DNA from 2 places in the Phytohabitans sp. LJ34 genome. Region 1 is predicted to be linked to the other one. Evidence: riboswitches for the same ligand, from Rfam matches in the RefSeq annotation. Region 1 holds a riboswitch; the other holds the start of a gene.
The links. Region 1 has a riboswitch for S-adenosylmethionine ahead of thrC (threonine synthase). Riboswitches for the same ligand answer to the same signal wherever they lie in the genome.

Region 1 (6,969 bases):
GCCGCGGCGACCAGCGCGCCGGCGTCGGCGTGCGGGTAGGTCACCGCGAGCTCGACGCCGAACGGGCTCGCCTCGGTCGCGATCCAGCCGTCGGTGCCGGGCTGGTCGAGCGGGAAGCGATTGTTGTGGTACGCCCGGAAGGCGGCTTCGCCGTCGGCGGCGGCCGTCTCGCCGTACACGCGGGGGCTGGGCGACTCGGGGTAGGCCGACCAGTAACCGCGCTCGGAGATCGCGGTGAGCGCACGCGAGAGGGTGTCGGCGTGCTTGTCGTACAGATGGCGTGGGGTGTCCGTCATGCCGCCATCATGCCCCACTCCAAGTGAGATGCTGGTGACTATGCCGAGGTGGCCTACGGTGCGTGCCACGCTGACGTGGGTTAACGGCACGACGCTCGCCGCCGTGGTGCTGTCCGCCGCCACGCGCACCCGCCTCGCGCGCGGACCGGGCGGCGTCTTGGTGGCCGGCGGCTACCGCCTGCGCCTGCCGAAGCAGTCGTGCTTCACCGTCGGCACGGTGGTCTTCACCAAGCGCCCGGCCGACTGGCTGCTCGACCCGGACCGGGCGGAGCTGCTCGCCCACGAGACCCGCCACGTCGCCCAGTACGCGGTGCTCGGCCCCTTCTTCTTCCCGCTCTACGCCGCCGCCTCCGCGTACTCGTACCTGATGACCGGCGGATACGGCTGCCGCAACTTCTTCGAAAAGCACGCGGGGCTGGCGGCCGGTGGCTACCACCAGCTCCCACTGCGTCCCTGGGCCTCGCGGGCCGGCGCCGCTATAGGTCGTGCTGCCAGTTCTGCCAGCCGTCGACGGGGCGGAAGCCCATCGCCTCGTTGATCGAGATCATGTGGTCGTTGACCGCCGCGTTCCACGTGTCGATCGCCCGCAGCCCCGGCTCGTGCACCCGGGCGTAGCGGAAGTTTTCCAGCTTGACGACCGTGCCGAGGCGGTGGCCCCGGTGGGCCGGCTCCACGATGGTGATCTGTTGAAACGCGTGCCAGTCGACCGTGCCGGGCAGGTCGATCGTGGTGAACGCCACCACCTTGCCGCTCTCGTCGTGGCGCACCGCCGAGTGGTAACGGCGTCGACCGCGGGCCATGACGACCGCGTCCATCGCGCGGAGGCGGTCGGCGTCGATCTTCTCGACCTCCCACTCGAGCTCACCCATCGGCGCGTCGGCGGTCAGCCGCCCGTCGAGGTACGCGATGTCGTCGATGATCTCCTCGGGCGTGGCGCCCCGCCACTGGATGAGCGAATAGCCAGCCGCGCGCTCCCAGGCGGCGGCGAGCTGCCGGTCGAGATCGGCCTCGTCGACCTTGGTGACGTCGAGGCGCCGGCGCACGTCGCTCAGCGCGCCCTTGGCGCCCATCGCGGTGGCGAACCCGCCGCCCGCCTCATCGCGCGCCACGCCGCCGGGCAGCGTCTCGACGGACATGCCCATCAGCCGCTTGCGGCCCAGCCCCCGGACCACGTCCTTGGCGTACTCGTACAGCGCGCGTCCCACGCCACGCCGCCGATACTCGGGATGCACCATGAGGTCGACCTCGGCGTTGTCGAGGTTGTCGAGCTGCGGCAGCTCGATCACCACGTAACCGGCGGCGACACCGTCGATCGTGGCCAGTGCCCGCTCGTGCGCGTTGCCGGGCCACGGGTGGCGCAGCTCGGCTAGGAAGCGCTGCCGCCCCACAGGCGGGAAGTCCGGCACATCCGCGGCCAGCGCGGCCTCGGTGATCTGGTAGGCCTGCTCGACGGCTTTCTCGTCGGCCGGATCTAGGGGCTTGACGGCGATGTCCATGCCACCGAGGGTGCCTCGCCAGGAGGCTCGTCGCGACCGATTTTGCGGGGAGATTTGGTCGGGAGGGACGGTCGCACAGCGCCTCCGGCGCTGGGACGTTAGAGCTAAAGCCTACGGCGACCGCCCTCCCGCACGGAGCATCCTGCGTCGTCCAGATGGCGCCGTCAAGTCCCCGGAGCGGTGTTTTCTCGACGGACGGCAAATTCACGACTACGGAATGCAACTCCCATCCCGGTAAAACTTTTCCTACCTGCGGCTCCCTCCGTGGTCGCGCTCCCACGGGCCGTGACCGGGAATCGCATGATCAGGAGTCGAGGAGGCCGGCGTCCCGGGCACCGCGGAGCGAGGGCTTGATCCGGTACGTCGGACCGACCTGCTCCGCCACCGCATCGATGGTCTTGAGCCCTTCGCCGGTGTTGAAGACGACCGTCTCGGCGTCCGGGTCGAGCTTGCCCGACTCGACGAGCTTTTTGAGCACGGCCACGGTCACGCCACCAGCCGTCTCGGCGAACACGCCGGTGGTACGGGCGAGCAGCTGGATCGCGTCGCGGATCTCGTCGTCGCTCGCGTAGTCCATCCAGCCGCCGGTGCGGCGCACGGCCTCCAGCGCGTACAGCCCGGCGGCCGGGTCGCCGATGTTGAGTGACTTGGCGATGCCGACCGGCTTGACCGGGATGATGTCGCTGACGCCGTTGTGCAGGGCCACGGCGATCGGGTTGCAGCCGGCGGACTGGGCGCCGAAGACCCGCCACCCGTTGGCCGGCGCCTCGACGAGGCCGATCTCGACAAGCTCGCTGAACGCCTTGTCGATCTTCGTGAGCAGCTCGCCGCTCGCCATCGGGATGACCACCTGCTCGGGCAGGCGCCAGCCCAGCTGCTCGGCCACCTCGTACCCGAGGGTCTTGGAACCCTCCGCGTAGTACGGCCGCACGTTGACGTTGACGAACGCGGTGTCTTCGAACTCGTCCGTCTCGACGAGCTCGCTGCACAGCCGGTTGACGTCGTCGTACGAGCCCTCGATCGCCACCAGGTCGCCGCCGTACACAGCCGTGGTGACGACCTTGCCGGGCTCGAGGTCACCGGGGATGAACACGATCGACGGCACACCGGCGCGGGCCGCGTGCGCGGCGACCGAGTTGGCCAGGTTGCCGGTGGAGGCGCAGGCGAAGCGGGTGAAGCCGAGCCCGCGCGCCGCGGTGAGGGCCACCGAGACGACCCGGTCCTTGAACGAGTGGGTCGGGTTGGCGCTGTCGTCCTTGACCCACAGCGGCCCGCGCACGCCCAGCTCGGCGGCGAGCTGGGAAGCGGAGACGAGCGGCGTGAGCCCCGGGTCGAGGGTCACCCGGCTCGCCGGGTCCTGTCCGGTGGGGAGCAGCGCCGCGTAACGCCAGATGCTGTGCGGGCCAGCCTCGATCTGTGCCCGGGTTACCCGCGCGAGAGCGGCCTGGTCGTAGGCCACCTCGAGCGGGCCGAAACACTCGTAACAGGCGTGCTGGGCGGCGAGCGGGTACTCCTTGCCGCAGCCGCGACAGGCGAGTGCGCGGGCAGGGCTGGTCTGGGTGGGGGCGTCCGAGGTGGTGATGGTCGTAGCGTCGAGTGTCGACGGCATCGAGGCGTCCTCTCATCTTTCCCCTGCGCCGCACCGTGCGGCGGGGACGGAATTGGCACCTGCTCCGCGATTGGCCTCGTCATCGAGTCACGCGGGTGGTTGCCGGGGCTTCATCGGGCCGTATCCCTCTGCCCCTCTGGATGAGGTATTCAGTTGTGTGTTCCCGACACAGTGTACGGGGCGAAGCCGGCTACCGCGCCTTTCCGGTGATCTGCCTCACGACACCACGTCTTTGCGGGTGAAGCGCCAGAAGGCGAGCGACCAGAAGAGCGTGGCGTACGCGACCGCCGAGATGCAGCCCTTGACGATGTCGTCGGACTGCACGGGCGTCGACAGCAGCCCCAGCCAGGCGTCGCTGTAGTGCGTCGGCAGGAAGGAACGGATGCTCCCCAGCGCGGTGATCTGGTCCAGGATGCTGGAGAGGATGAAGAGGAGCACCGCCCCGCCGACCGCGCCGAGCGGCGCGTCGGTGAGCACCGAGAGCAGGAACGCCAGCCCGGCCACCACCAGCAGGCCCACCGCGAGGTAGCCGAGGATGCCGAGCAGCCGCAGCAGGCCTTCCCCGGCCGGGATCTCGGCCGCCACGGTGCTGCGCAGCGGCGACCAGCCGTAGCGCAGCGTGCCGACGAGCAGGGCGGTGCCGGCGAGCAGGGTCAGGGCGACGGCCGAGTACCCGAGCGCGACGACCAGCTTGACCGCGAGCAGCCGGGCCCGGGGCACCGGTACCGCCAGCAGGTAGCGGAGGCTGCCCCAGCTCGCCTCGCTCGCCACCGTGTCGCCGCAGAAGAGCGCCACCACGACGGTGAGCAGGAAGCCGGCCGAGACGAAGAGCGTGAAGAGCGTGAAGTTGAGCCCGCCCGACGTGGCCAGGTCGATCAGGCTGGCGAACTCGCCGCCGCCGTTGTCGTCGTCGCCCCCGCTGTCGAACTGGAACGCGACCAGCACGATCAGCGGCAGCAGCACCATGAAGCCGAGCGCGAGCTGGGTGCGCCGCCGGGACGCCTGCCGCCGCCACTCCTGCCACACCGTGAGCGTGCGGCTCGGGCGGTAACCGGTGGCCGCGCCGATCGTCGCCGTGCTCATCGGTCACCACTCCCTCGCGAGTTGTCGCCCACCAGGGCCAGGAAGGCGTCTTCGAGCCGCCGCCGGGGCACCACCCGGTCGACCCCGACGCCGGCGCGGACGAGCTCGGCCACCACCTCGCTGCGCGCGGTGCCGTTGATGTCCACCACCAGCCCGTTGGCGCCGTCGCCGGCGACCGAACGCACCCCGGCGAGCCGCTGGAGCACCGCCTCGGCCGCGTCCACGTCGGAGACGTCCAGCCGCACCGTCGGCGAGTCACCCACGATCTCCTCGACCGGCCCGGACGCCACGATCTCGCCCTTGTTGACGACAACCGCGTGGGTGCAGGTCTGCTCCACCTCGGCGAGCAGGTGGCTCGACACGAGCACGGCCCGCCCGTCGGTGGCGTACCGCTTGAGCACCCGGCGCATCTCGGCGATCTGCGGCGGGTCGAGCCCGTCGGTCGGCTCGTCGAGCACCAGCAGCTCAGGCAGGCCCAGCATCGCCTGGGCGATCGCGAGGCGCTGCTTCATGCCGTGGCTGTACTTGCGGACCTTGCGGTGGATCGAGTCACCGAGCCCGGCGATCTCGACCGCCTCGTCTAGCCGGCCGTCCGCCTCCGGCCGGCCGGTGGCCCGCCAGTACGCCTTGAGGTTGTCGAGCCCGCTCATGTGGGGCATGAAGCCCGGCCCCTCGACAAGCGCGCCGAGCCGGGAGAGCACCGGCGAGCCGGGCACGAGCCGGTGGCCGAATACATATATCTCCCCGCCGGTCGGCTGGGTCAGCCCCATCAGCACGCGCAGCGTGGTCGTCTTGCCCGCGCCGTTCGGCCCGAGCAGCCCCATCACCTGACCGCGCTCGACCGTGAAGTCGACATTGGACACCGCGACGAAGCCGTCCGCGTACTCCTTGCGCAGCCGGCGGACCACGAGCGGCGTCTGCGCGTACTCCTCGTGGATCGTGGAATCGGCGCGGCGGTGCCGGCGCCGCACGACCAGCAGGACCACCGCGAGGCCCAGCAGCACCGCGGCGAGGAGCCCGGCGAGCACCCAGCGCCAGAGCACCGCGGTCGTCGGGATGGGTTCACCCGTGACCGTCGGCACCGTGATCCCGTCGCCGCCGAGCGCCACCGTGTACACGGCGGGTTGGGCCGGCGTCGCGTACCCCTGGTCGGAGGTGGCCACGACGACCCGCAGCCGGTGGCCGGCCTCGACCCGCCGCACGATCGCCGGCAGCGTCACGGTGACCGCCCGCGCCTGTGCCGGGTCGGCGGGCAGGCCGGTCAGCCGCACCGGCGCGACGATGCCGCCGGGGAGCGTGGCGGTGCCGTTTTCGTCGACGTCGTAGAGCTTGACGAAAAGCACGGCCTCGCCCGCCGGCGCCGCGGCCCGGATGGAGACGGTGGGCGTGCCCGCGATGTCGACCGCCTCGGCGAGCGGCTCGGACTGGAAGATCGCGTGCTGGCCGGGCAGGTCGCCGACCAGCCCGCCCACCTCGGAGGCGGCCGTGGTCAGGCTCCCGCCCCCGGGTATGGCGGAGATGGCGGCCGGGTTGCCACCGGGCGGGTTGGCGATCGGCTGCGGCGGCCCGGCGAGCGGCACCCGCTGGCTGGCCGTGCCGGAGAGCCCGGGGTAGTCGTCGACCGAGTAGCCGTTGGTGACGAGGCCGCGGTCCATCGCGTCGAAGCCGGCGACCCGCGACCAGGTGAAGCTGTTGGCCGGCGCGTCGCCCTCGCCCTTGACGTAGTGGTCGAGCCACTGCGCGGTGAGGAACCGCACCCGGTCACGGTCGGAGCGCGGGCCGTCGCCGCCGTCGTGGCCGCCGGTGAACCAGGCCACCCGCACCGGCGTGCCATTGGCCGCGATGCCCCGCGCGTTGGCGTCCGCCTCGGCGAGCGGGAAGAGCGTGTCCGCCTCGCCCTGTACAAGCAGGGTCGGCGCCTTGATCCGGTCGAGCACGGTCGCCGGGCTGGAGCGGCGCAACAGCTCGACGGCCTCCGGGGTGGCGCGGCCGGTGGTGGCGGTGCGCTGGTACATCTCGCAGACGTCCCGCGCGAAGCGGCCACAGGTCCCCCCGAAGAAGACCCCGGCCCAGCCTTTCTTGAAGACCCCGTCGACCGGATCACCGCCGGTGGACTGGGGCAGGAAGGAGCGGGCCAGGTCGTTCCAGGTGATCATGGGAACGATCGCGTCGACCCGCTGGTCCTGGGCGGCGAGCAGGAGCGCGAGCCCACCGCCGTACGAGCCGCCGACGACGCCCACCCGCGGGTCTCCGCCGGCGTCCTTGCGGACCTCGGGGCGGGCGGCGAGCCAGTCGAGGAGGCGCTGCGCGTCGCGCACCTCGTAGTCGGGGCTGTCGAGGTGGATCTCGCCGCCGCTGCGCCCGAAGCCTCGTGCCGTGTACGCCAGCACCGCGTAGCCGAGCCCGGCCAGGTCTTCGGCGTCGGTGCGCACACTCTCCTTGGTGCCGCCGAAGCCGTGCGCGAGCAGCACCGCCGGCACCGGGC
Region 2 (6,969 bases), on a different contig from region 1:
TGGCGCAATCCGGACGAGCCCGACGATCCGGCCAACCTCGCCGAGTTGGATCCGGAGCAACGCCACGCGCTGGAGGCGGAGCCGCGCTGGCCCCGACCCCAATGGCTGGTGGAGCAGGTCCGGCGGATGCGCTACCCCATTCTGTGGGAGTGTGTGCGCACCCGGTGGAGCCGGCGGCCGGGCGCGTTCGACACGATCGAGAGCGTGCTGGCCGCACACGTAAACCACGTCCTCGTCAACCAGTTCCGCCAGACCCGCGTGGTGAGCAGCCATCCACCGTCCGAATTGGACAGCCCGGTGTACGAGCGCTGCGTCGACCACGGCATCCCGGTCTTGGTCGACGGCGCCGTCCTGGACGGCTCGCGCATCGACACCGACCCGGACGTGTACGGCGTCGGCGTTGAGCTAGGCGCCCACACGGTAGTCACGGCGGCGATCCCCCGCGACGCACTGCCGCACGTGGAGGTCGCCTTCGCGGTCCGACCGATCTGACCCGATAGCGAAGCCCTGCCCGTCGATGCCTCCCAGCACGCGTCGAGTGGCGTACCGTTGGCCGATGGCCTACGCGGGCTCCCGCACCGTAAACGTCGGCATGTGGCTGCTGCCGGACGACGAAGACGCGTTCGATCTGGCGTTGCGCATGGCGTTTCCGGCGACCGCGTGGCAATGCGGGCAGCCCGGGGCGCCGGGGCTGCACCCGATCCACCTGCACGAGTCGCTGGCGACCGCGATGAGGTGTGGCAGCCGCGGCGTTCAAGCTTTCCTGCACCTGCCAATCGGCGCGCGCCCGCCGGACGGCGTCACCCTCGCAGACGGGGTCACCGTGCCGGACGGTCCTCCGGTCGCCGCGGCCTTTGAATTGTGGCGTTCTTGTCGTCGACATGAGCTCGACAACACCTACTGCGACCACGATCCTGGCTATCGGCACGCCGCGGGCGGCGCGTACTTCGACGTCGGCTGGCTGGACGTCCGCTGGTTCGAGGACGAGGTCGGCGCCGATACGCACCAGCTCCTTCTCCAGCAGGCCCGAGCGATCCGGTCGGTCCTGGTCGCCGCGACCCGACCGGCACGTATCAAGAATCAATTCGGCAAGCCGCTGACCGGTTACCGGATCGGTCACGCGGCTCTGACGATGGTCAGCACTACGGGCATCCGGCTCGGGCGACCTGGCACGGAACGGTTCACGCTCACGTAAGCCCAGGCACGCCTTCCCTGTCGGCGGCTACCTCGGCGGCGAGGGCGGCGACGACGCGGTCGATGTCGTCGTCGGTGGTACCCAGGCCGAAGCTGATCCGCAGCAACGCCGCGGGATCGGCGGCGCAGTCGGCGCCGCCCGCCGCCGTGGTGCCGGTCAGGCGGCGGGCGAGCGGGTGCGCGCAGAACTGCCCGGCCCGCACGCCGATGCCGTGGTCGGCGCCGAGCCGCTCCGCGACCGCCGCGACGTCGTAGCCGGGCAGCGCGAGGGAGACGATGCCCACCCGCGGATGGGCATCGTCGAACAGGCTCACCGGCACCGCGCCCCGCACTGCCGCCAGGCCGGCCCGCAGCCGCCGCAGCAGCTCCTGCTCGCGCTCGTGGATCGCGTCCCGGTCGGTGCCGGTGAGGGCGTCGCACACGGCCGCGAGCGAGACCGCGCCGAGCAGGTTCGGGGTGCCGCCCTCGTGGCGCGCCGGCCCGGTCGTCCAGGTCACCTCGCCGGGGTGGTCGCCGACGGCCGCGCTCGCGCCGCCACCGCGCAGGTACGGCTCGCCGCCGTCCAGCCAGTCGGATCGGCCGACGAGCACGCCGGCGCCGAACGGTGCGTACAGCTTGTGTCCGGAGAACGCCAGGTAATCGGCGCCCAGTTCGGCCATGTCGACCGCCCGGTGCGGCGCGAGCTGAGCCGCGTCGACGACGGTCCGGGCGTGGTGTGCGCGCGCGACGTCGGCGAGGCGGCGTACCGGCCACACCTCGCCGGTGACGTTGCTGGCGCCGGTCACCGCGAAGATCGCCGGCCCCTCGATCCGGTCCAGCGCCCGGTCGAGCAGGTTGGCGGCCGCGTCCGGGTCGGGCGGTGCGGGCAGGCGCACCGGGTTGGGCCACGGCAGCAGGTTGGCGTGGTGCTCACCGTCGAACACGACCGTGGTGGTGCCGGCGGGCAGGGCGTGGGCCAACAGGTTGAGCGCGTCGGTCGTGTTTCGGGTGAAGACGACCGCGTCACCGGCACGCGCGCCGACGAAGTCGCCGACCGCCTGACGGGCCCGCTCGTACTCCAATGTGGACCTGCTGGACCGTACGCCGGCGCCGCGATGCACGCTGCCGTACCAGGGCAGCAGCCTTTCCACCGCCGCGGCGGCGGGGCGGGCGCACGGCGCCGATGCGGCGTAGTCGAGATGGGCGAAGCGGACGGTCGCCCCCGACCGCAGCCGCACGGGCAGATCGGCACCGACGATGTCCAGCGTCATGGGGCAGGCCTCCGAGGCTCACGCTTACCCGCGGCGCGGCTCGGCCACGGGTCTGGTCGTCACCCGGGGCACCCCACCGTGAACACGAGGGTTGCCGGCCAGCGAGCCGGGGCTTGACGCTGGCGCTCTTGACCTTCCCCGGACTATACAAGACCGCCACCGCGGTGGACGGTCGGTGACCTGGCTGCAAGACTCGCCACTGATGACAGTGCTCCGCGGCGCCGCCCGAGTGGCGGGCCTGCTGGTCGTGGTCGTCTGCCTCGGCTACGCCCTGGGCGGCTGCTCCGGCGACCCGGCCGGCCCGGCGGCGAGCAGGCCGGCAGCAACACCGCCGCCGGCTCCTACGGCCTCGCCGACGGCGCGCGGCACGTCCCCCAGCCCGACGCCCACCCGCGTCGGCGCCGCCACCGCCGCACCACAGTGGCTGGGAAAGCGGGTCCTCCCGGTGGGGCCGAACGGGTCCGCCGCGGCCCAGGACACCCCGCCAGAGCTGCGCAACCGGTCCATCATCACGGTCGACGACCTGCCACCGCCGCCCGACGGCCGCTTCCACGCGACCGTGCAGGCGGTGCCCGCCAGCGTGCTGGCCAGGTCCAGCTGGAGCAAGGGCTGCCCGGTGGCCGCGGCGGACCTGCGCTACGTCACGGTCGGCTTCCGCGGCTTCGACGGGCGCGCCCACACCGGCGAGCTGCTGGTCAACAGGCGGGCGGCCGACGACCTCGTCACCGTGTTCCGCCGGCTGTTCGCCGCCGACTTCCCGATCGAGCGGATGCGGATCTCCAGCGCCGCCGACATGAAGGCACCGCCGACCGGTGACGGCAACACGACCGAGGCGTTCGCCTGCCGGCCGGTGCGAGGTCAGACCGCGTGGTCCCAGCACGCCTACGGGCTGGCCGTAGACCTCAACCCGTTCCAAAACCCTTATCACAAAGGCAAAGTGGTGCTGCCGGAGCTGGCCACAGCGTACCTCGACCGGGCCAAGACACGGCCCGGGATGGTGCGGCCCGGCGGGCCGGCCGTGCAGGCCTTCGCCGCGATCGGCTGGCCGTGGGGCGGCGACTACCGATCGCTGAAGGACTACATGCACTTCTCCGCCAGCGGCGGCTGACCCGTCAGACAGGCGAGTCGTCACCCCGGACGCGGGCGTGCAGGTGCATGTCGTGCCGGCCGTCGGAATGGACGGCGGCACTGCGCTGGGTGCCCTCGAGAACGAAACCGGACTTGACCGCCACCCGGCAGGAGGCATTGTTGCGCGTCGAATGATCCAGGTACAGCCGGTGGAAGCCGGCCTCGCCCAGCGCCCATTCGCTCAGGGCGGTCAGCGCGCGGGTGGCGACACCCGCGCCACGAGCGGCCGGTAGCACCCAGTAGGCGCACGCCGCGACACCGTCATCAAGGTCCATCTGGCTCAGGGCGACACGTCCCCACACCTCACCGCCGCCGCGGGTCACCGCCCAGGACGCGGCCGTCTCCCCCGCCCAAGCCTGGCGATAGCCGTCGAACCATTCGAGCACCTGCTCCACGGACAAGGGCTGGCGGGTGTGCCAATGCTGGATGGCGGGATCCCGGTAGGCGCCGAAGAACGCCGGCGCGTCGGGAGCCTCCCAAGGGCGCAACAGCAGACCGCCGGAAGCGGGAAGCACGGGTTGCGGACCGGGGCCGAGGGCGCCGGCCGGGATGGCGGGCGGCGTCGAACGGGTAATCCTCACGCCTCAACCTTTACTTCGATGTTGCCGTTCCGTCACGCGAAAGGCGCCTCGGAGTTCCGTCCGCAGGGGTTGGCTGCTCGTGGTAGCACCCCACTTGAACAGGAGCTCAACCTCGTGCCTGCCTCTCGTCGTAACTTCCTCGCCGGCGGCGCGGCCGCCGGAGTAGGCATTGCCGTCGCCGGGGGCTTTCCGTCCCTGGCACAGGCCCACCCCAGCCGGCCTCGGCCGCCGGCGGGGCGGGGTCACAAGCCGTTTCCGCCGCTCGTCGACGACCCTGATGGGATTTTGGCCCTTCCTGAGGGCTTCAGCTACGCGATCGTCACCCGGACCGGTGTCACGAAGCTCGACAAGGGTCAGGGGCTGACCCCGTCCGACCACGACGGCATGGCCGTCTACGACGCCGGTCACGGCCGGTACACCCTGATCCAGAACCACGAGGTCGACCCCGGCGCCGAGTTCGGCGTGCCGCACGTCAAGGGCACGGTCTACGACCCCGGTGCGGTCGGCGCCGGCGGATGCACCGTGATCAAGACGGACCGCGCGGGCCGCAACCTGGGCGAGTTCGTCGCCATCTCCGGCACGGTCAGCAACTGCGCGGGCGGGCCCACCCCCTGGGGCACGTGGCTCACCTGCGAGGAGACCGAGGACCGCGCCGGCGACGACTGGGAGGAGGGCGACCAGTCCGGCGTCTTCCAGAAGGACCACGGCTACGTCTTCGAGGTCTGGGCCGACGGCAGCGCCGACCCGCGGCCGATCAAGTGCCTGGGCCGCTACGCCCACGAGGCCCTCGCGGTCGACAAGGACCGCACGAAGATCTACCTCTCCGAGGACGCCGACGAGCCCAACGGCCTCTTCTTCCGGTGGACCGCGCCCCGTGGCGTCAAGCTCGGCCCACGCGTGCTCACCCGGCTCGCCCCGGACGCCGGCACCCTCGCCGCGATGGCCATCATCATGGACGACGGCTCGGTGCTGCCCGACGTCGCCTACCTGACCTCCGCACAGCTGGGCCGCCCGTTCCCCGTGCGGTGGGTGGAGGTGCCCGAGCGCGACGCGCAGACCAAGCCGGTGCGCGAGCAGTTCGCCGACGGCCAGGTCACCCGCGGCCGCAAGTTCGAGGGCGTGTGGGGCACCGACGAGGGCGTGTACGTCGTCAACTCCTACGCCTGGGACGAGGGCGAGCTCCCCGTGGACGCCGCGCCGCACGACGGCATGGTCTGGTTCTACGACTACCGGGCGCAGACCATCCAGCTGGTCACCTACTTCCCGCACCAGACCACGGCGGAGGAGGGTGAGCCGGCCAAGTACACCGACCTCACCTTCGACGGCCCGGACAACGTGACCGTCACCCCGTGGGGCAGCCTGGTGCTCGCCGAGGACGGCGCCGGCGCCTCCCACGTGCTCAGCGCGATCCCGGGCGGCCCGACCTACGCCATCGCCCGAAACCAGCTCAACGACTCGGAGTTCTGCGGCCCCACCTTCACCGACGACGGCAAGGTGCTCTTCGTCAACATGCAGGACCCGGGCCTCACCCTGGCCATCACCGGCCCGTGGGAGAAGTACCTCGGCTGAAAGCAGGCATCTCCGGTGGGGCCAAGCGCATCGCTTGGCCCCCTTGTCTTCACGGCGCGGCCCCTGTCGCACGGCGCGGTCCACGCCGTGAGCAACCGCCGCGACCGTGCGAACGGCGCACGATTCGGCCCACGGTCTCGAGACCTTTCGCGGTCGGGGTCGCCGCTCGTCGTGCGTTACTTCGAGGCAGATTTGCCCGCGTCCGCGTCAGCTGCGGACCGTATGCTCCCGCGGGCACCGCTCCCGGCCGGCGGCTCGCAGCGCTCGCCGAGATCCCCGGCCGTCCACTGCCAGGTCCGCGAGACAAGCCCCGAAGGCGGTCTTCGCGGCCCCTACCTCCGCCATCCTGACGCAGCGTCACCAGCCCAGAGGTCGGGACTTGCATTCCCGGATCGCCGATCCGGGACCAGACATTGTGGACAAACGTCGACCGCCGGCGCGACCAGCGGCGGACGGGTGAGGCCGCGGGAGCAGCGGTCTGGACCACGACGGACGTCGCGGTAGCTCAAATCTCTGTCTGAATAGGTGGTTTCAGGGCTCGAAGCCACCCCGACTCCGGCCGGGGATTTCGGCTCGCCCCACCGAGCCGCCGGCCGGAGCGATGCCCGTGGGGGCATACGGTCCACCGCTGAAGCGGCCCACATACTTCAAGCCTCTCAGCCGGTGGAGGTGTCGAGGGCCGCGACGTCCGGGGCGGTGGAGCCGCCGTAGGTGGCGATCTTGTACTCGGTCGCGGCGATCGAGTCGGGCACGTCGGCGAGGTCGGTGAGGCGGTGGATCGCCTCCACGGACAGCGGATCGTCTTCGCCGAGCGCGTCGAGCGCCCTGGTCATCAGATCCTCGGTAGCCATGCCGACCAGCCTAGATCGGCCGGCTCGAGGCCGGGGCGTTCGGGAAGTCGGCGGCGGCGGCCGTCTCGGACCACCGTTCGACCTCGGCCAGGCCGCGCCGGTACACGCCCGAGATGCGCTCGGTCGCCTCCCGGCCGAGCGGGAGCCGCAGGGGCACCTCGTCGCCGTGCACCAACGACACGATGATCTCGGCGGCTCGGGCCGGGTCGCCTTCCTGCCTCCCGTCGGCGCCGGCCATGTCGGCGCGGACGGCGGCGAGCAGGTCGCGGTAGGTCTCCGAGGCTTCGGTGAACTCCAGCACGTCGCCGGCGTTGAAGTCGGTACGGAACCGGCTCGGCTCGACGATCATCACCCGGATCCCGAACGGGGCGACCTCTCCCGCGAGCGCCTCCGACC

Region 2: it holds a riboswitch for S-adenosylmethionine, as region 1 does, so the genes downstream of both, ACTMTJ_RS20980 (aminotransferase class V-fold PLP-dependent enzyme) here and thrC (threonine synthase) in region 1, are expected to answer to the same signal.

The regions. Positions count from the first base shown of each region.
Region 1 is NZ_JBQHDG010000014.1:192,150-199,118, reverse strand. It holds gene paaN (phenylacetic acid degradation protein PaaN) at 1-296, opposite strand, end outside; gene ACTMTJ_RS24985 (hypothetical protein) at 355-834, shown strand; gene ACTMTJ_RS24980 (GNAT family N-acetyltransferase) at 773-1,792, opposite strand; gene thrC (threonine synthase) at 2,097-3,401, opposite strand; SAM riboswitch class I at 3,411-3,548, opposite strand; gene ACTMTJ_RS24970 (ABC transporter permease) at 3,618-4,484, opposite strand; gene ACTMTJ_RS24965 (alpha/beta fold hydrolase) at 4,481-6,969, opposite strand, start outside.
Region 2 is NZ_JBQHDG010000011.1:191,343-198,311, reverse strand. It holds gene ACTMTJ_RS20990 (hypothetical protein) at 1-492, shown strand, start outside; gene ACTMTJ_RS20985 (hypothetical protein) at 557-1,195, shown strand; gene ACTMTJ_RS20980 (aminotransferase class V-fold PLP-dependent enzyme) at 1,188-2,444, opposite strand; SAM riboswitch class IV at 2,460-2,578, opposite strand; gene ACTMTJ_RS20975 (M15 family metallopeptidase) at 2,620-3,552, shown strand; gene ACTMTJ_RS20970 (GNAT family N-acetyltransferase) at 3,557-4,153, opposite strand; gene ACTMTJ_RS20965 (alkaline phosphatase PhoX) at 4,268-5,722, shown strand; gene ACTMTJ_RS20960 (hypothetical protein) at 6,379-6,573, opposite strand; gene ACTMTJ_RS20955 (SDR family NAD(P)-dependent oxidoreductase) at 6,584-6,969, opposite strand, start outside.